Regions from separate parts of the Moritella sp. Urea-trap-13 genome, predicted to be linked through region 3. Evidence: predicted binding sites of a transcription regulator. Region 3 holds the regulator's gene; each other region holds the start of a gene.

Region 1 (5,232 bases), on a different contig from region 3:
GCTAAACCTTGGCGTGTACCAGTCGAGGTATAACCAACCAGTGCGGTACTGCCAAGTTTCTGCGCCATTTTTCCCACGACCAACTGTAACAGTGGATCATCTGAACCAGCGATAAGTAAGCGGTCGTTAAGCACGCCGTTATGACAAGACTCCAGTAACCATTTATCTAACATGGCTTTGGGAAATAACCATTTACCCGTTACTTTTGTCGCAGGCAAGTGACCATCATTCGCCAGGGTATAGACCTTTTTTTCATTTAGGTCTAAATACTCCGCCACTTGCTTTACATTCATAAACGCGGGAAATTGCTCATTCATGCAGGTTTACCGACAATGCTTGGGTTTTGTGTTGATTTAGCTGCTACTTCTACTACAGCTTGCACTTCTGCGTCTGGACCTTTGACATCTAAGATCAAGTTAGCCATGCCGTTATATACTTGAAAGCGATTACCTTTGGCGCGGGCCACCATAGTGATACCTAGCTTTTTAGCTAAATCGTAACCCATTTGTGTCGCACCAGAGCGCGATAGCAATACTGGAATACCCATTTGCGCGACTTTAATGACCATCTCAGAGGTGAGGCGACCGGTAGTATAAAAGATCTTATCCTCACCAGTTTGGCCTTTTAACCACATTTCCCCGGCCAAGGTATCAACTGCGTTGTGACGACCAACATCTTCGACAAACGACAAGATCTCGGTATCTTTGCATACTGCGCAACCATGGACGGCTCCGGCGGCTTTATAAGTCGCGTTATGATGCGTTAATGCTTCTAACAGCCCATACAACTTTGATTGAAGTAGCTCAGGTTGCGGCAGAGTGACACCTTCTAGTGTCTTCATGACATTACCAAACATGGTGCCTTGACCACAGCCTGAGGTAACTGTCTTCTTCGATAACTTAGCTTCTAAACCATCAGTACTCTCGTGCGTAATTACTGCGGCTGAATTAGTGTCCCAGTCAATGATTAATGATTCAATGGCACTGATGTCTTCAATAAACCCTTGGTTTTTTAAATACCCTAATACCAGATCGGCTGGGCGTGCGCCGAGTGTCATCACTGTCACGATTTCTACCCAATTTAAGTAGATCGTTAACGGGTGTTCACAGGCGATCTCCTTGGTCATGGTATCGCCATATTCATCCATGATGTCAACGGTAATAGTGTGCTCAACTGAAGAATTGGTTCTAATTATTTTTGGTAATTGCGGCATCCGAAATTCCTGTTGGTTTATATATCTATCAAGAGGTAAAGCAAAGTTCATTCCAACTTAACTGTTTTATTTGTCATTTCTTTCTAACTTGGTCTAAATTTTGCTGAGTAGGGGAAGTTAGGTAAAAAATTCTAAATAATTATAAAAATAGAATAAAGGAGCATGTGTGCAACTATGTGATGAAGATAAACACCTAAATAAAGGTGATGAACATAAGCGCTTAGAGAAAGACGAGTCAAGTTGGCCAATCGCCTTCAGTCTTCGCTCTGAAGAAAAGCAAGTTGGACGCTGGACTACTTTGTCTTGGTCTATTGAAGATGTTGAGTTGTATCAGCAAGTACCTGTTATCACTGCTACAGAAGATAGTAGCCGTGCTGGTAGTACAACTCACTATGAAAAAACGCTGTTTTTGTATCGCGATGAACGGACTGATTACCGTTTTAACCTCAGTTCACAAGACCCTCATCTATTTATTGTTTGTGAAGTAGCTGACGAGCAGTTTTCGCCATTACTTATCACTGCAGCGCAAAGTGTCGCCAGTAGCTATATGGATGGTGACTATCAAGTGCTGCATATTCAAATGCCATTACCAATACAAGCTTGGATGGAAGCATTCATTGGTAGAAATGGCGAACTGATTGAATTTAAAAAGAAACGTTGTAAAGACAGAAAAGGGCGTTCAAGTGGCCAGTAACTTTTTTCAACGTTGGTCAGATAGATCACTGGCGACAAAAGACCATGCAGAAACTGATTTAGAAGCAAGTAAAGACGTTGTTGCTGAACTGGATATCGACACTACTAATGACTCTGCACCTTATGAGACATCGGTTGTAGACTCTAATTCTGATTTATCTAACTCATCTACAGACCTGATTGATGAGCATGTCGAAGAAGTGCTGACTATTGATGATGCCGATAAGGTTACCTTTGATAGTGGCGTCGCTTCTTTTTTACAGCATGGCGTTGATAAGTCAGTAAAAAAAGCAGCGTTAGCAAAATTGTTTCATGCTGATGAATTTAACTATATCAGTGATATGGATGATCACACCGAGGACTTTTCTAATATACCTAAGCTTGATGAGAGTATCGCGAAACAGTTGCGCGGTTGGGTTAAGACAGTATTGGAAGAGCCTGAAGCTGAATTGATTGAAGAAACTAAACTCGTTGAAGAAAGTGAAGTATTAGCCGCCACGGAAACTGAACCGGAAACGGAAGTAATAGCAGCCCCAAAAGCCACTGTTGATGAAACGACTCAATCTATCTCGGCTGATAATAGTTCGACGTCTTGCGGTGGTGAAAAAAATTGCGGTGGTGAACAAAAAAACCAGCTTCAGCAATACCTTCAACAGACGGGTGAGACATAAAGGGACAAATAACCCTAATTTTAATCGGGACATTTTGTTCCATGCACGATTGTTTATAGCGACATTATGTCCCGTTTAGGAATAAGTAAACAATCCCTCTCTGACTTTAACTCTTTATAGGTCATTTTATTCCGTTAAAAGTTGGTTCGGTTATTGCTCTATTAGCTACAGCAAAATAGCGACAGCAAAAAGTACGAATATGAACGTACGCTAGCAGAGAGCAGCGAGTAATTACTCGCAGTTTAATCGACACCCTTATAACGGTGACGAGATACAGGAATAGCAATGTTAAAAAGTACTTTAGAAACATTTACTGATAGCAACGGTCAAGCACGCTTTGCGGCGATAGCCGATACCGTTGAATTATCTAATCTGATCCCGCCGACGGTATCTTACGAAAGTCGTGGCAACTTATTGATCATTGGTGCTTACGATATTATCACGGCACTAGCACCGCAATTTGCAACATTGAATTCAGTAACACTGCTGGCGACGTCTGCTGCAACAGATGCCGCGCCAGCGACGAACGATAGCAATGACAAAGTATTTTTTAGTAATGAAGTAACAATTAAAGGTTACCTTGGTGCGTTCGAAGTGAACTGCCGTGTAGCGGGTAGCTTACTGAGTACTTTTACCAATTTAGCGGAAGTGACCATTGGTGGTGATAGTTTTGATTTAGTCGTTGATATGAGCGCGGATAGCCTTATTCAAACCGAAATACCAGCGCCTGGTTATTACCCTGTTGGTAGCGGTAAAGCAGCGATTGCCGATGTCATTGAAACCTTACCTGAAATGCTAGGTACGTTTGATAAACCAAAATACTTTCGTTTAGACAATGATATTTGTGCGCATTCATCACGTGGCGTGGGCGGTTGTACGCGTTGTGTTGATGCTTGTCCTGCAGGTGCGTTAACCAGTAATGGTCACGCTATCGAAATTAATCCGTTCTTATGCCAAGGCGTAGGGACGTGTGCCACGGCTTGTCCGACTGAAGCGATTACTTACGCATTACCAGAACCAGAAAAGACTCAGAACTTTATTTACCGTTTATTAAACAGTTATCAAATGGCGGGTGGCGAACAGCCAACGATTTTATTCTTTGGTAATCGTGACGAACAAACGGTGGCAGAAAAATTACCGTTATTACCATCAAATGTTATTCCTATTGCTTTAGAAGAGCTGGCTACGGTTGGTGTTGATACTTGGTTTAGCGCCTTACTCTATGGTGCGCATCAAGTATTACTGGCCACTAACATCGCCTATATCCCGGCGACGATTGATCGCGTGCTTAATGATGAACTGGCCATTGCCAATACCTTCTTAACGGAGATGGGTTTTGAAGCCGGGCGTATTTGTTTGTTTGATTTAGATTCGGCAGCAGACTTTGTGGCGTTTACTCAACCGGTATTACCTGTTGTTGAGAATAAGATCGCCGTAATGGATAACGCGGTATTAGCAGAGCAACTGTCTGGCACTAAGCGTGAAAAATTATTTACTGCGTTAGATAAATTATCTGCACAAAGTCCACTGCAACCGACACATTCAGTCATGCCTGAAAATGCACCTTATGGCGGTGTGGAATGTAAAACCGATGATTGTACCTTGTGCATGGGTTGTGTCGCAGTGTGTCCAACGAGTGCATTACATGCTGTTGGTGATCGCCCTGGTCTACAGTTTAGAGAACAAGATTGTGTGCAGTGTGGTCTCTGTGAAAAAGCCTGTCCTGAACAAGTGATTAGTCTTAAACCGGGTCTGAATTGGGACGCGGAAAGTCGTCGTAGTGTGGTGATGATCCACGAAGAAGAGGCGGCTTGTTGTTTAAGTTGTGGCAAAGCGTTTGCACCTGCATCGATGATTGCCATGTTAACCGAGAAACTCCAAGGTCACAGCCAATTTCAAGGTGATGCAATTCGCCGTTTATCTATGTGTGAAGACTGTCGTGTTCGCGATATTTTTTCAGACATGGCTGACGATCCACTACGTCAGTTAAACGTGTAGGGCTACATTATGGGATCACAAAATATGTCACAGTCATTTACTGAAGATGCTGCATTGCGCATCGATATTTACAGCTTACTCGCACATTTATTACGTAAAGCACCTGATGCAGAGGTTATTGATTGGTTAGCGAATCTCGACGTTGATGCGCCGAATGCATTAATTCAAACCACGGGTATGTCAGCTGCTTGGCCACTATTGAAGTTGGCCGCACAAAAAACCTTATTAACAGCCGCGGAAGATGAATATCAAGACCTGTTTATTGGTATCGGCCATGGTGAAATTGTCCCGTTTGGCTCTTGGTTTCTTACCGGATCATTAATGGAAATGCCGCTTGCACATTTGCGTCATGATTTGAAAAAACTGGGTTTTCAACGTGATGAATCAGTAAAAGAACCGGAAGATCATATCGCCGCCTTGTTAGAAGTGATGACCATGTTGGTGAGCGAAAGTAATCATAGCGATCAAGCTGAGTTTTTTAATCGTCATATCGACACTTGGTTTGAACGTTTTTGCCAAGATTTGAAAAAAGCGAAAAGTGCCGTGTTTTACAGCGCAGTCGCAGAATTAGCTTGGCAATTTTTAAGTATTGAAAAAATACGTTTTATCGACGTAAAAAAATAATAACGATAAAGGAGCAAACTCGATGAGTAAACA
Region 2 (5,232 bases), on a different contig from region 3:
GGCTTAGTAAGCTTGCTGTTAGCTGCAAAGCATGGACATTAGTTTGTTGTGGTTAGCTAATATAATAACCACTGAATTTTAGGCATAAAAAAACCTCGCTCATTGAGCAAGGTTTCATTATTTGGTGCGTCCTACAAGATTCGAACTTGTGACATCTAGCATGTCGAGCTAGCGCTCTACCAACTGAGCTAAGGACGCGGAATGTGGTGCTCGCTACAAGATTTGAACTTGTGACATCTAGCATGTCGAGCTAGCGCTCTACCAACTGAGCTAAGCGAGCAGAATTTGGTATGTCGTTAAGACGAATCAAATACTATCCCGCATCCTTATTATCATCAAGTCTTTTTTAAACAATATCAGTACATTGCTTTAAAACTAAGCAGTTGGGTCGATATTTAAATCTTCTGCAGGACCAAAAAATTCAAAATGTACATTTTCAGCAGGAATACCTAATTTCGGTGCGAAGCTATTCATTGCTTGCATGAAGGGTTTTGGACCTAAGAAATAGAATTCTACGTCACGGTCATTACCGATTTTCTCTTCAAGCATTGCTAGGTTGATGAAACCAGTTGCATCTGGCTGACATTCTGGCGTTGCATCACTGTAAACGAAGTAAGGTTTGATGTTAGCGTTATTCGCTGCAAGGTTTGTTACATGGTCACGGAATGCGTGAACCTTGGTGTTCATTGCTGCATGAATAAAGTGAATAGGGCGGTTTGTAGCTTTTAAGCTATTAAGCATGCTGATTGCAGGTGTAATACCAACGCCACCAGTTACCAACACCACAGGTTTGTTGTTGTCTTTTAACACGAAGTCACCAGCAGGTGCTAGTACACGTAATGTGTCACCCGCTTGAACACGGTTGTGTAGGTAGTTAGATACAGCACCACCTTCTTCACGTTTTACACTGATACGTAAGAATTCTGAATTTGGTGAATCAGATAAGCTGTATTGACGACGTGTTTCTTCACCATCAATGCTTAATACTAAACCAATAAATTGACCTGGTGTGAATGATGTCACAGGTTTGTTGTCGGTCGGCGTTAGGTAGAACGATGTGATGTTGTCGCTTTCAGCTACTTTTGTTGTTACAGCGAATTCACGCTCACCACGCCAGCCGCCTTCTTTTTCTGCATTGGCAGCGTAAGTCGCTTCTTCTGCTGCGATTAGCAGATCAGCTAACTGCCAGTATGCTTGTCCCCAGGCATCAATTACAGCGTCTGTCGCTGCGTCACCCAGTATGGCTTTGATTGATTTTAATAAACACTCGCCAACAATCGCGTATTGTTCTGGCTGGATATTAAGCGAAACGTGCTTGTTCACAATACGGTTTACAGCTGCTTCTAATACAGCTAGGTTTTCAATGTTACCTGCATATGCAACAAGTGCATTCGCTAGTGCTTTTGGTTGCGCGTTACCAGCTTGGTTACTTTGATTGAAGAAGTTTTTTACTTCTGGGTATTCTCTGAACATCAAAGGATAAAAATGCGCTGTAATATCATTGGCATGAACAGAAACAGCAGGGACAGTCGCTTTGATAATATCTATAGTTTGTTGCGTTAACATAATAGCTACCTTGTATAGGTTAGTGAGATTAATTGATCTATATCAATATTTATATTCTCTACTGCAGTAGCCGTGCCAAGTTTTCAAGCTGTTGATTTTAAGTGCTTTATGTTTTTACTGTTAGTTATGTTGTGTTTGTGACAACGGTTGGCGTTGTCATAAACACAACTTGAGTCATTATGACAACAACTAAGTAGACATAACAAGCAATAGTTGGATGTTTACAATCTACTCAATTTGTTTGTTTATATTGGCGTGCATGCGCTATAAAATAGTTTATGATCCTGATTGTTAAGTCAATAAAGTCAAAACCCACTTTATGATCAAGGAAGATGTGGGGTCGAATCACCCAGAAGGGTACAACTTAGACATTCAAGGAAAAACATGAAACTGATAATTAGAGATGTTCAAAAAGCAGATGCGCAAGGCATCATGGATATATTGAACCCTATCATCGAAGGTGGCCTTTATACTATTTTAGACTCAACATTTTCTCTCGAAGAGGAAGAGCAATTTATTCAAGACTTCCCTGACAGAGGTGTGTTTAATGTTGCAGTAAATTCAGCAGAATCAACCATTGTTGGCTTTCAAAATGTAGAACCGTTTGCGACGTATACCCACGCTTTTGACCATGTGGGAATTATCGGCACATATGTTGATGGTAGCTATAGAAGGCAAGGCATTGCATCTAGTTTGTTTAATTCAACGTTTGAACTTGCAAGGTCTAAAGGTTATGAGAAGTTGTTTGCTTATGTTCGTGATGACAATAAAAATGCACTCGAAACTTATCTAAAGCACGGGTTCGAAATCATTGGTATAGCCAAGAAACACGCTAAGATCTGCGGTAAATACGTAGATGAAGTGTTAATCGAAAAGTGGCTATAAATTTATTTTCCCTGTTTTCTAATTGGCGTATTACGTTTAGTATATAAATTGATTCGTAATAATCAGTTAGGCATCAAGGAGGAATAATATGCACCTAGCACAATTGAACATAGCTAAAGCAAAATACGCATTAGAAGCGCCTGAGATTAAAGAGTTCGTTGATAATCTGGAATCGGTGAATAATACCGCAGAAAAAAGTGACGGTTTTATTTGGCGTTTAAAAGACGAAAACGGTGACGCGACGAGTATTCAAGCCTTTCTCGATCCGAATGTCATTGTGAACATGTCAGTTTGGGATTCTCCCGATGCACTTAAAAACTTCATGTTTAGAACACATCACCGAGACTTTCTACGTCGTAAAAAGGAATGGTTCGATATCATCCCAGAAGACAGCTATGTTCTGTGGTGGGTTCCTGTTGGTCATACTCCGAGTATTGAAGAAGCGGTTAGCAAGTTAGAATTTTTGCGTAATAATGGCGACACACCATCTGCATTTACCTTTAAAAGTAACTTCAGTAGCGAAGAGTTTATAGCGGATAGTTTATAGAGGTAGTGCTTAAGTCGTTTGTAAATATAAGTATAGATATAGTTACTTACTGTCATCACTAAGAATGACACTGTAGACTGTGGCTCTAAAATGGAATGACAATACCATTGTTACTATGGCTACGATTTAGGAGACCTCAGTGTCGTTATTTTTTATATCTCAAGTATTAGTCGCCATCGCGATTTGCTTCGATTTGATGTCTTTTCAGTTTAAAGAGAGACAAAAGATTGTCGCTTGTTTATTCTGTGCGGGTGTGCTTATTTCGAGTCATTTTATTCTGCTTGAACAATGGACTGCGGCGAGCTTGATGGTTATCGCCACGATCCGTTATTTAGTCAGTATTTTTTCGACTTCACCAAAACTAAAGTACCTGTTTGGTTCTGCATCGTTAATCGCGACGGTACTAACTTATTCTGGGCTGATTAGTATTTTGAGTTTCTTGGCTTCAAGCATTCAAACCGTGGCAGCGTTCAATAAAGATGACAAGCGTTTAAGAGAATTGATGGTCGTGGGGACAAGTTTCTGGCTAGTACACAATTACTTAATAGGTTCACCGACAGCGGTGATCATGGAAGCCTTATTTATTTGTAGTAATTTGGTGGGTTATTATCGTTACTATTACAAGAAAGAAGTGGCGATATAAACAAACGTATTGGTGCTAAAACCCTGTAATTCATAAATTGATTTACAGGGTTGATTCTCAAGCCTATTAAGCCTTACAAATAGCAGCAACGGCTTTCAATCGGCGTGCAGGCTCTGCCACAAATGGATTGGTTTCATCCCACGCATAACCCGCTAAAATCGAACAGATCATTTGTTTGATCTTCGGATTCGGATCATCATGTAATACCACGTCTTGAAACTCACCGGTATACCAACCTTCAACATAACAACGGAATGCGTTAACACCTGTCATCAGCGTATCGGCATATTCAGTTTGCCAATCAACTGTTTCATTATTGAACTGTTTCACTAACAAGTCTGAGGCCAGTTCTGCAGATTTCATCGCAATCGTGACGCCAGATGAAAATACCGGATCTAAAAACTCACCCGCATTACCCAGCAAAGCAAAGTGTCGATCAAATAGCTTGGTCACGTTGGCAGAATAGCCCATGATCGTCCCACAAGGGTTAGGAAAGCTCGCTTGTGAAAGTAAGGTTTTAAGATTGCTTTCTTCAGTCGCGAGCTGTTTTAACGCTGCAAGATGGTCATCAGGGTAGTTAGCAAAGAACGCTGGTTCACCAACAACACCAAATGAACAAGTACCGTTACTAAATGGAATTAACCAATACCAAACTTTGTTATTTTTAGGATGTACCGAAACTAGGATCTTGTTGCGGTCATAATGCGCCGCAGTAATGTTATCTTCAATATGAGTAAAAATGGCGCGTCTTGGTGGCAGTGTCGAAGGCTCTTCCAATCCTAATAGACGTGGAATAACACGACCAAAACCACTGGCATCAAGGATGAAATCTGCTTCTATTTCATAGCTGTTTTTATTTTCATCCAAGACTGTTAATAACGGTTTGTCTCTTTCTATATCAATGCTTTTAACTTCGTGCTGATAATGGATCGTGACGCCTTGTTGTTCTGCACAGTCGGCAAGCAGCTTATCGAACTGACCACGTTGAACTTGGAATGTCGTACCTTCACCAGCCGTGTATTTATCAGTGAAATCAAACTCAGTATATTGACCATTGGCGTGAAAAGCGGCGCCATTTTTAAACTGAAAACCAGCCGCGTTCACAGCGTCAAACATATCAGCTTTTTTAAGCGATTCCATGCACGCGGGTAACAAGCTTTCGCCAATGGAAAAGCGTGGGAATATTGATTTTTCGATAATAGTGGCATTAATGCCTTGCTTGTTTAGCAGTGCTGCAGCAAGTGAACCTGAAGGGCCTGCGCCGATAATAACGACGTGAGCTGGATGTGTTAATGACACAAAGAATTCCTTTATTATGTCGAGTTTAGACCCGGCAGATTTATATAGTAATATATTTAATCGGCTGATTTTATCACATGTTTAATCGTGGTTTAAAAATTATCGGTAAATCAAAAAAATTAATTGATATCAGTCAATATTAATAGGTGATCTTATTATTGAAAGGTGATGATTTAACCTATTGGTTTGTATGAATATAGGTAGTCGACGGATTGCTCGTTGTCACAATGACTACTCAGTGTTATAACTGTTAGTCATTGAATGACCGTTTTAAGGATCTGTTACCATGGAT
Region 3 (5,232 bases):
CAATCGCAACGGTGACATAGCTGCGGTTATTTTTTTCTAATAGCGGTAACCAGGTGGTTAATAAGTTTTCAATTTGCATCGTAAAGCTCATTACCTCTGGTTGCTGACTGAGGTAATTAATCACCGGCTCATCGAGACCTGTGTAAGGTTTTAACTCTGGGATCCAATGTGGATTTGGCAAAAATCGTACATCAAAGACATAATCTGCATCCATAGGCAGGCCATGTTTAAAACCAAATGATTGAAAAACTAGGACTAATTGATTGTTTTTCTTGCCTAAAATACGCTCTTTTATTTGTTCGCTGAGCTCATGAATATTTAATTCAGAAGTATCGATTTTTAAATCAGCATGCAAAGCGATAGGACGTAATCGTTTTTCTTCTATTTCAATTGCTTGAGATAATGACAGCTCATCTTTGGTTAATGGATGCAGTCGTCTTGTTTCGCTATAACGCTTAATAAGCACTGATTTATTGGCATCAAGGAATAAACTGGTTAGTTCGGTGCTGGCTTTTAGCTCCGTAATGATGTCATTTAATTCTTGCTTATCAGTCGGTAGATTACGCACATCAATGCTGACTGCCATTTTTTCAGTTTTGGCATTTAAGGTTTGTAGTAGCTGTGGGAGTAAGGTGACTGGCAGGTTGTCTACGCAATAGTAGCCTAAATCTTCAAGTACCCGTAATGCAATTGATTTACCGGATCCTGATTGGCCGCTGACTATAATTAATTTCATATTTCATCCTCACATCTGCGCAGTTCATACACCATGACCTGAGCCAAAATTAGTTTGCTAATTTTAAACTCATGACGATATATAATAATGGGCTCATTATCCCGCAATTGATGTGGATATGATATGTTTTAATTATGGCAGGAGCATGAATACCTAAAGGAAAAATAGTTTTCCTTTAGGTTATTTGTTGTGGGACTAAAACTAATGGCGGATTAATTTTTCTTTATGCTTAATTACTTGGCGATCAAGTTTATCCATTAAGCCATCAATGGCTGCATACATATCGTTATGTTCATGTACGGCAAAGATTTCACCCCCGCTTAACTGTATTTTTGCTTCTGCAACTTGGAGTAGTTTTTCGACATTTAAGATCACATGGATATTGTTAATGTGATCGAAATGTCGTTCTAATTTGGAAAACTTGCTGTCAACGTAATCTTTCAGTGAATCTGTAATGTCTACATGTCTACCTGTTAAATTAATTTGCATATACGTCTCCCTTATGAAGGTTAGGTGAGTCCTATAACAGACTCTTGCGCTGATTCGATGGCGGTATACTCAGTGCTTCTCGGTACTTTGCAATAGTACGTCGAGCCACCTTGATACCTTGATCAGCAAGTAAATCAGCAATCTTGCTGTCACTTAATGGTTTGCTGACATTTTCTGCCGCGACCAATTTCTTAATTAATGCCCGGATGGCGGTTGATGAACACTCGCCGCCGTTATCTGTGCTTACATGACTTGAAAAGAAAAATTTCAATTCAAAAATACCACGTGGCGTGTGCATAAATTTCTGCGTCGTTACCCGTGAAATAGTTGATTCATGCATTTCAACTTCTTCGGCAATATCGTTGAGTACCATCGGCTTCATGGCTTCATCGCCATACTCAAAGAAATCAACCTGTCGTTGTACAATACTTTTTGTCACTTTTAGCAAGGTGTCATTACGACTTTCTAAACTTTTAATAAACCACTTAGCTTCCTGTACGTGGGTACGTACAAATTGCCCATCGCTACTGTTGCGGTTACCCGTCGAAAGATTAGAATATTCATTGTTCACTTTTAATCTTGGCACAATGTCAGGATTTAACGCTACTACCCACTGATTATTTTTTTTCTTTACTAACACGTCGGGAATAACGTAGAGGCCTTCCGTTTGATCAATAACATTACCTGGTCTTGGCTCCAAGCTCTGAATTAATTGCATGATCTCTTTAAGCTGTGGCTCTTTTAATTTTGTTTTACGGCTTAATTGACGGTAGTCGCGATTACCCAATAAATCCATATGAGAGTGAATTATTTGCTGACATTCGCTTAACCAAGGGGTATTTTTAGGTAAATGTTGGAGTTGGATCAATAAACATTCTTGCAGTGAGCGTGCTGCGACACCGATGGGGTCAAAGTGCTGAATGCGTTTTAGCACCGCTTCGACTTCATCTAATTCAATTTTTTCGTCGTTGTTATCATCAACTTCTTGGTGATCGATATCAACGCTATTAAGGATCTCTTCGCAGCTTTGGTTAAGGTAACCATGGTCATCAATACCATCAATAATGGCGATGGCAATAGCGCGGTCGATATCAGAAAATGGGGTTAACTCCATTTGCCACATCAAGTGCTCGTATAAACCTTCGCTGGTTTCACCTTGGTAAACTTGATCAAGTCCATCAATACCGGCACTACCGCTACTGTGGTTTTGTATTTGTGGGGTGTAGACATCATCCCAATTACTGTCATTGGGTAATTCATCTTGGATAGAGTCGCTGTTAAGCGCATCGCCAACTTCAATTTGACTGCTATCGGTCAGCGCAGCATCGTTATCGATGTCCTGACTATTGCCATCATGATCAGTATTACTCTCTGCATCGTTAGAAAGCGATTCATGGGGATCTTCTTGTTCTAGTAGTGGATTGCTATCTAGCGCTTCTTGAATCTCTTGCTGTAACTCCAAGGTCGATAATTGTAATAACCGAATCGCTTGTTGTAACTGTGGCGTCATTGCCAGAGATTGACTCATCCTAAGTTGTAATGATGGCTTCATCTAACGACTACTCTCTCTTCCTTAATGCGGCTAAGTATCAATATCAAACTATAGTCGGAATTGATCTCCAAGATATACTTCTTTCACTTTTTCGTTAGATAAAATCTCTTCGGAAGTACCTGATGCGATCAAATGTCCATGACTAACAATATAAGAGTGTTCACATACATCGAGCGTCTCACGTACGTTATGGTCGGTAATTAATACCCCTAAACCACGATCACGCAGGTGCTGAATAATTTTTTTAATATCACCAACCGAGATCGGATCAACACCGGCAAACGGTTCATCTAATAAAATAAACTTAGGATCAGCTGCCAATGCGCGGGCAATCTCAACGCGGCGGCGTTCACCACCGGATAAACTCATGCCTAAACTGTCGCGAATATGGGTGATATGAAATTCTTCTAGTAACTCTTCTAACTTTTCTTCGCGTTCAAAACGACTGAGTTCTGGACGTAACTCTAAGATGGCCATGATATTTTTAGTCACTGATAGGCGACGAAAAATGGAGGCTTCTTGCGGTAAATAACCAATACCTTGCTGTGCTCGAATATGCATTGGCTCATGCGTTAATTCTTGGTCATCAATGAAGATTTGTCCATGATCTCGTTTAACTAAGCCAACCACCATGTAGAAGGTGGTGGTTTTACCTGCGCCATTGGGCCCAAGCAAACCAACAATTTGGCCTGATTCAACTTCGAGACTCACATCTGAAACAACTTTTCGTTTGTTGTAACTTTTTGCTAAGTGTGATGCTTTTAAACGCGCCATATGAATTTATTTACTCTACTTAGTTTTAGTGTCTTCAGGAGTGAAAATGGTGATCACTCGATCTGATTCATTATTACCGCTCTCGGCTATCATTTCTTGTTTATCAATTTGGTAGATGATCTTGTTACCTTTGACTTCACTATCAGCCTGACGTAAACGTGCATTTATTGTTAATGTTAAACGCTTTTTACCCAGTTCGTAACGGATCTCATTCGACTCAGCATTAATCTTTTTGCCGTCATCAAGCTCTTGATAAAAAGTGGCGACGTTACCTGTGGCTATCATTACTTCTGTACCTTTACCACCCGGACTTAATACCGTTAGCTTATCAGCATGAATTAATATAGTCCCTTGAGTCACTACCACATTATCATAAAATATGACGCGGTTCTCTTTAATAAACACTTCTTGACGTTTGGCGTTTACGATAACATTTTCTTCAAAGTCAGACTCTAACGCGAGGGCTGAATTACTCATCAATAACGTTAACAGTAAAATTTTATATTTTTTCATCATTAGTATATATCGCTTTAACTTGCTTAAGGATAGTCATGTATTCTTGTTTTAAATCACCTTCCAGCCCAATCCCTGTTTGATTAAACAAGTCACCGGTAATGGTAATTAATTGATCGCTACGCACCAAGTTTGTGGCGAGCTCTAGTTGTAAATAACTGGTGGTGATGACATCTATATAATCATTTTTAGCCATGTTTTTGATAACCACATCATTGCGTAGTGTGGCAACATCCTCACTGCTAAAATCACCTTCTTTGGCCTGAATTTTCCACGTTGCTTGTGCATTGTCATCATAAAGGATAATAACGGGGTTGGTGAACATTGTCATGCCTAACTCGCCATAATGCTCCATACTATCTGCAAAAGTGCGACGTATAATTTTGCCTTCAATACTGAATTCGACACTACGGAGTATTTGTGCGGTGAAATCAGGCTGATATTCGGTTGACGCAGGTGCGGTTGTTTGTTCATCAGGCGAAAAAAATCGCCATATGCCAAGGGCACACAAAAAGAGGATAACTATTCCTACATTTTGTCGATTCATACCGAAGTACCTTGTGCTTGGTCTAAAATGCCTTTCGCTAATAGGATTAAATCGGCTAATTCTCTTACTGCACCAAAGCCACCGCGAATAGAGGTGCTAAAATCAGCGCCTTTTTTGACTAATGGATGTGCATCTGCAACGGCGACACTGAGGCCACAAAGATTCATCACCGGTAAGTCAATCACGTCATCACCGATGTAACCAACATGCTCAGGTGATATGTTTAATTTTTCAAGTAGCATGTTGAAGGCAATAACTTTGTTGTCTTGGCCTTGATAGATATGTTTAACCCCTAAGCCTTGCATGCGATTGGCGACAATGGTTGATTGACGTCCGGTGATAACCGCCACTTCAATACCTGCATTCAGCAGTGATTTAACCCCAAAACCATCACGGGTATGAAATGCTTTAAGCTCTTCGCCATCGTTACCCATATACACGCGACCGTCAGAAAAAACGCCATCTATATCGCAAATAAGTAGCTTTAATGTTTTTGCTTTAGTTAAAATTTCTTGTGAGATTGGACCGTATAATGTGTTGATCATTTTATAGTACACCTGCGCGTAGTAAGTCATGCATGTTGAAGGCGCCGACCGGTTCTTGTTGTGCATTAACGACAAT

What was found. The regulator sigma-54, encoded in region 3, starts transcription at its own class of promoters, with help from an activator protein. The targets are predictions, from matches to a motif close to GTTGGCACGNNNNTNGNNT.
Region 1: a site for sigma-54 is predicted at 1,252-1,270, ahead of CXF93_RS20860 (formate dehydrogenase accessory sulfurtransferase FdhD). Genes of this name have one in related genera too.
Region 2: a site for sigma-54 is predicted at 1,628-1,646, ahead of hmpA (NO-inducible flavohemoprotein). Genes of this name have one in related genera too.

What each region holds. Positions count from the first base shown of each region.
Region 1 covers NZ_PJCA01000040.1:73,369-78,600, forward strand. The annotation lists gene CXF93_RS20855 (helix-turn-helix transcriptional regulator) at 1-317, opposite strand, end outside; gene CXF93_RS20860 (formate dehydrogenase accessory sulfurtransferase FdhD) at 314-1,213, opposite strand; gene CXF93_RS20865 (DUF3305 domain-containing protein) at 1,380-1,907, shown strand; gene CXF93_RS20870 (DUF3306 domain-containing protein) at 1,897-2,577, shown strand; gene CXF93_RS20875 (4Fe-4S dicluster domain-containing protein) at 2,863-4,575, shown strand; gene CXF93_RS20880 (molecular chaperone) at 4,585-5,199, shown strand; gene CXF93_RS20885 (twin-arginine translocation signal domain-containing protein) at 5,222-5,232, shown strand, end outside.
Region 2 covers NZ_PJCA01000031.1:388,750-393,981, forward strand. The annotation lists tRNA gene CXF93_RS09685 (tRNA-Val) at 123-198, opposite strand; tRNA gene CXF93_RS09690 (tRNA-Val) at 205-280, opposite strand; gene hmpA (NO-inducible flavohemoprotein) at 376-1,566, opposite strand; gene CXF93_RS09700 (GNAT family N-acetyltransferase) at 1,951-2,451, shown strand; gene CXF93_RS09705 (DUF3291 domain-containing protein) at 2,540-2,998, shown strand; gene CXF93_RS09710 (YgjV family protein) at 3,138-3,641, shown strand; gene CXF93_RS09715 (NAD(P)/FAD-dependent oxidoreductase) at 3,708-4,940, opposite strand; gene norR (nitric oxide reductase transcriptional regulator NorR) at 5,227-5,232, shown strand, end outside.
Region 3 covers NZ_PJCA01000039.1:288,663-293,894, reverse strand. The annotation lists gene rapZ (RNase adapter RapZ) at 1-736, opposite strand, end outside; gene hpf (ribosome hibernation promoting factor) at 938-1,225, opposite strand; gene CXF93_RS20235 (RNA polymerase factor sigma-54) at 1,257-2,777, opposite strand; gene lptB (LPS export ABC transporter ATP-binding protein) at 2,826-3,551, opposite strand; gene lptA (lipopolysaccharide transport periplasmic protein LptA) at 3,567-4,067, opposite strand; gene lptC (LPS export ABC transporter periplasmic protein LptC) at 4,051-4,611, opposite strand; gene kdsC (3-deoxy-manno-octulosonate-8-phosphatase KdsC) at 4,608-5,156, opposite strand; gene CXF93_RS20210 (KpsF/GutQ family sugar-phosphate isomerase) at 5,158-5,232, opposite strand, start outside.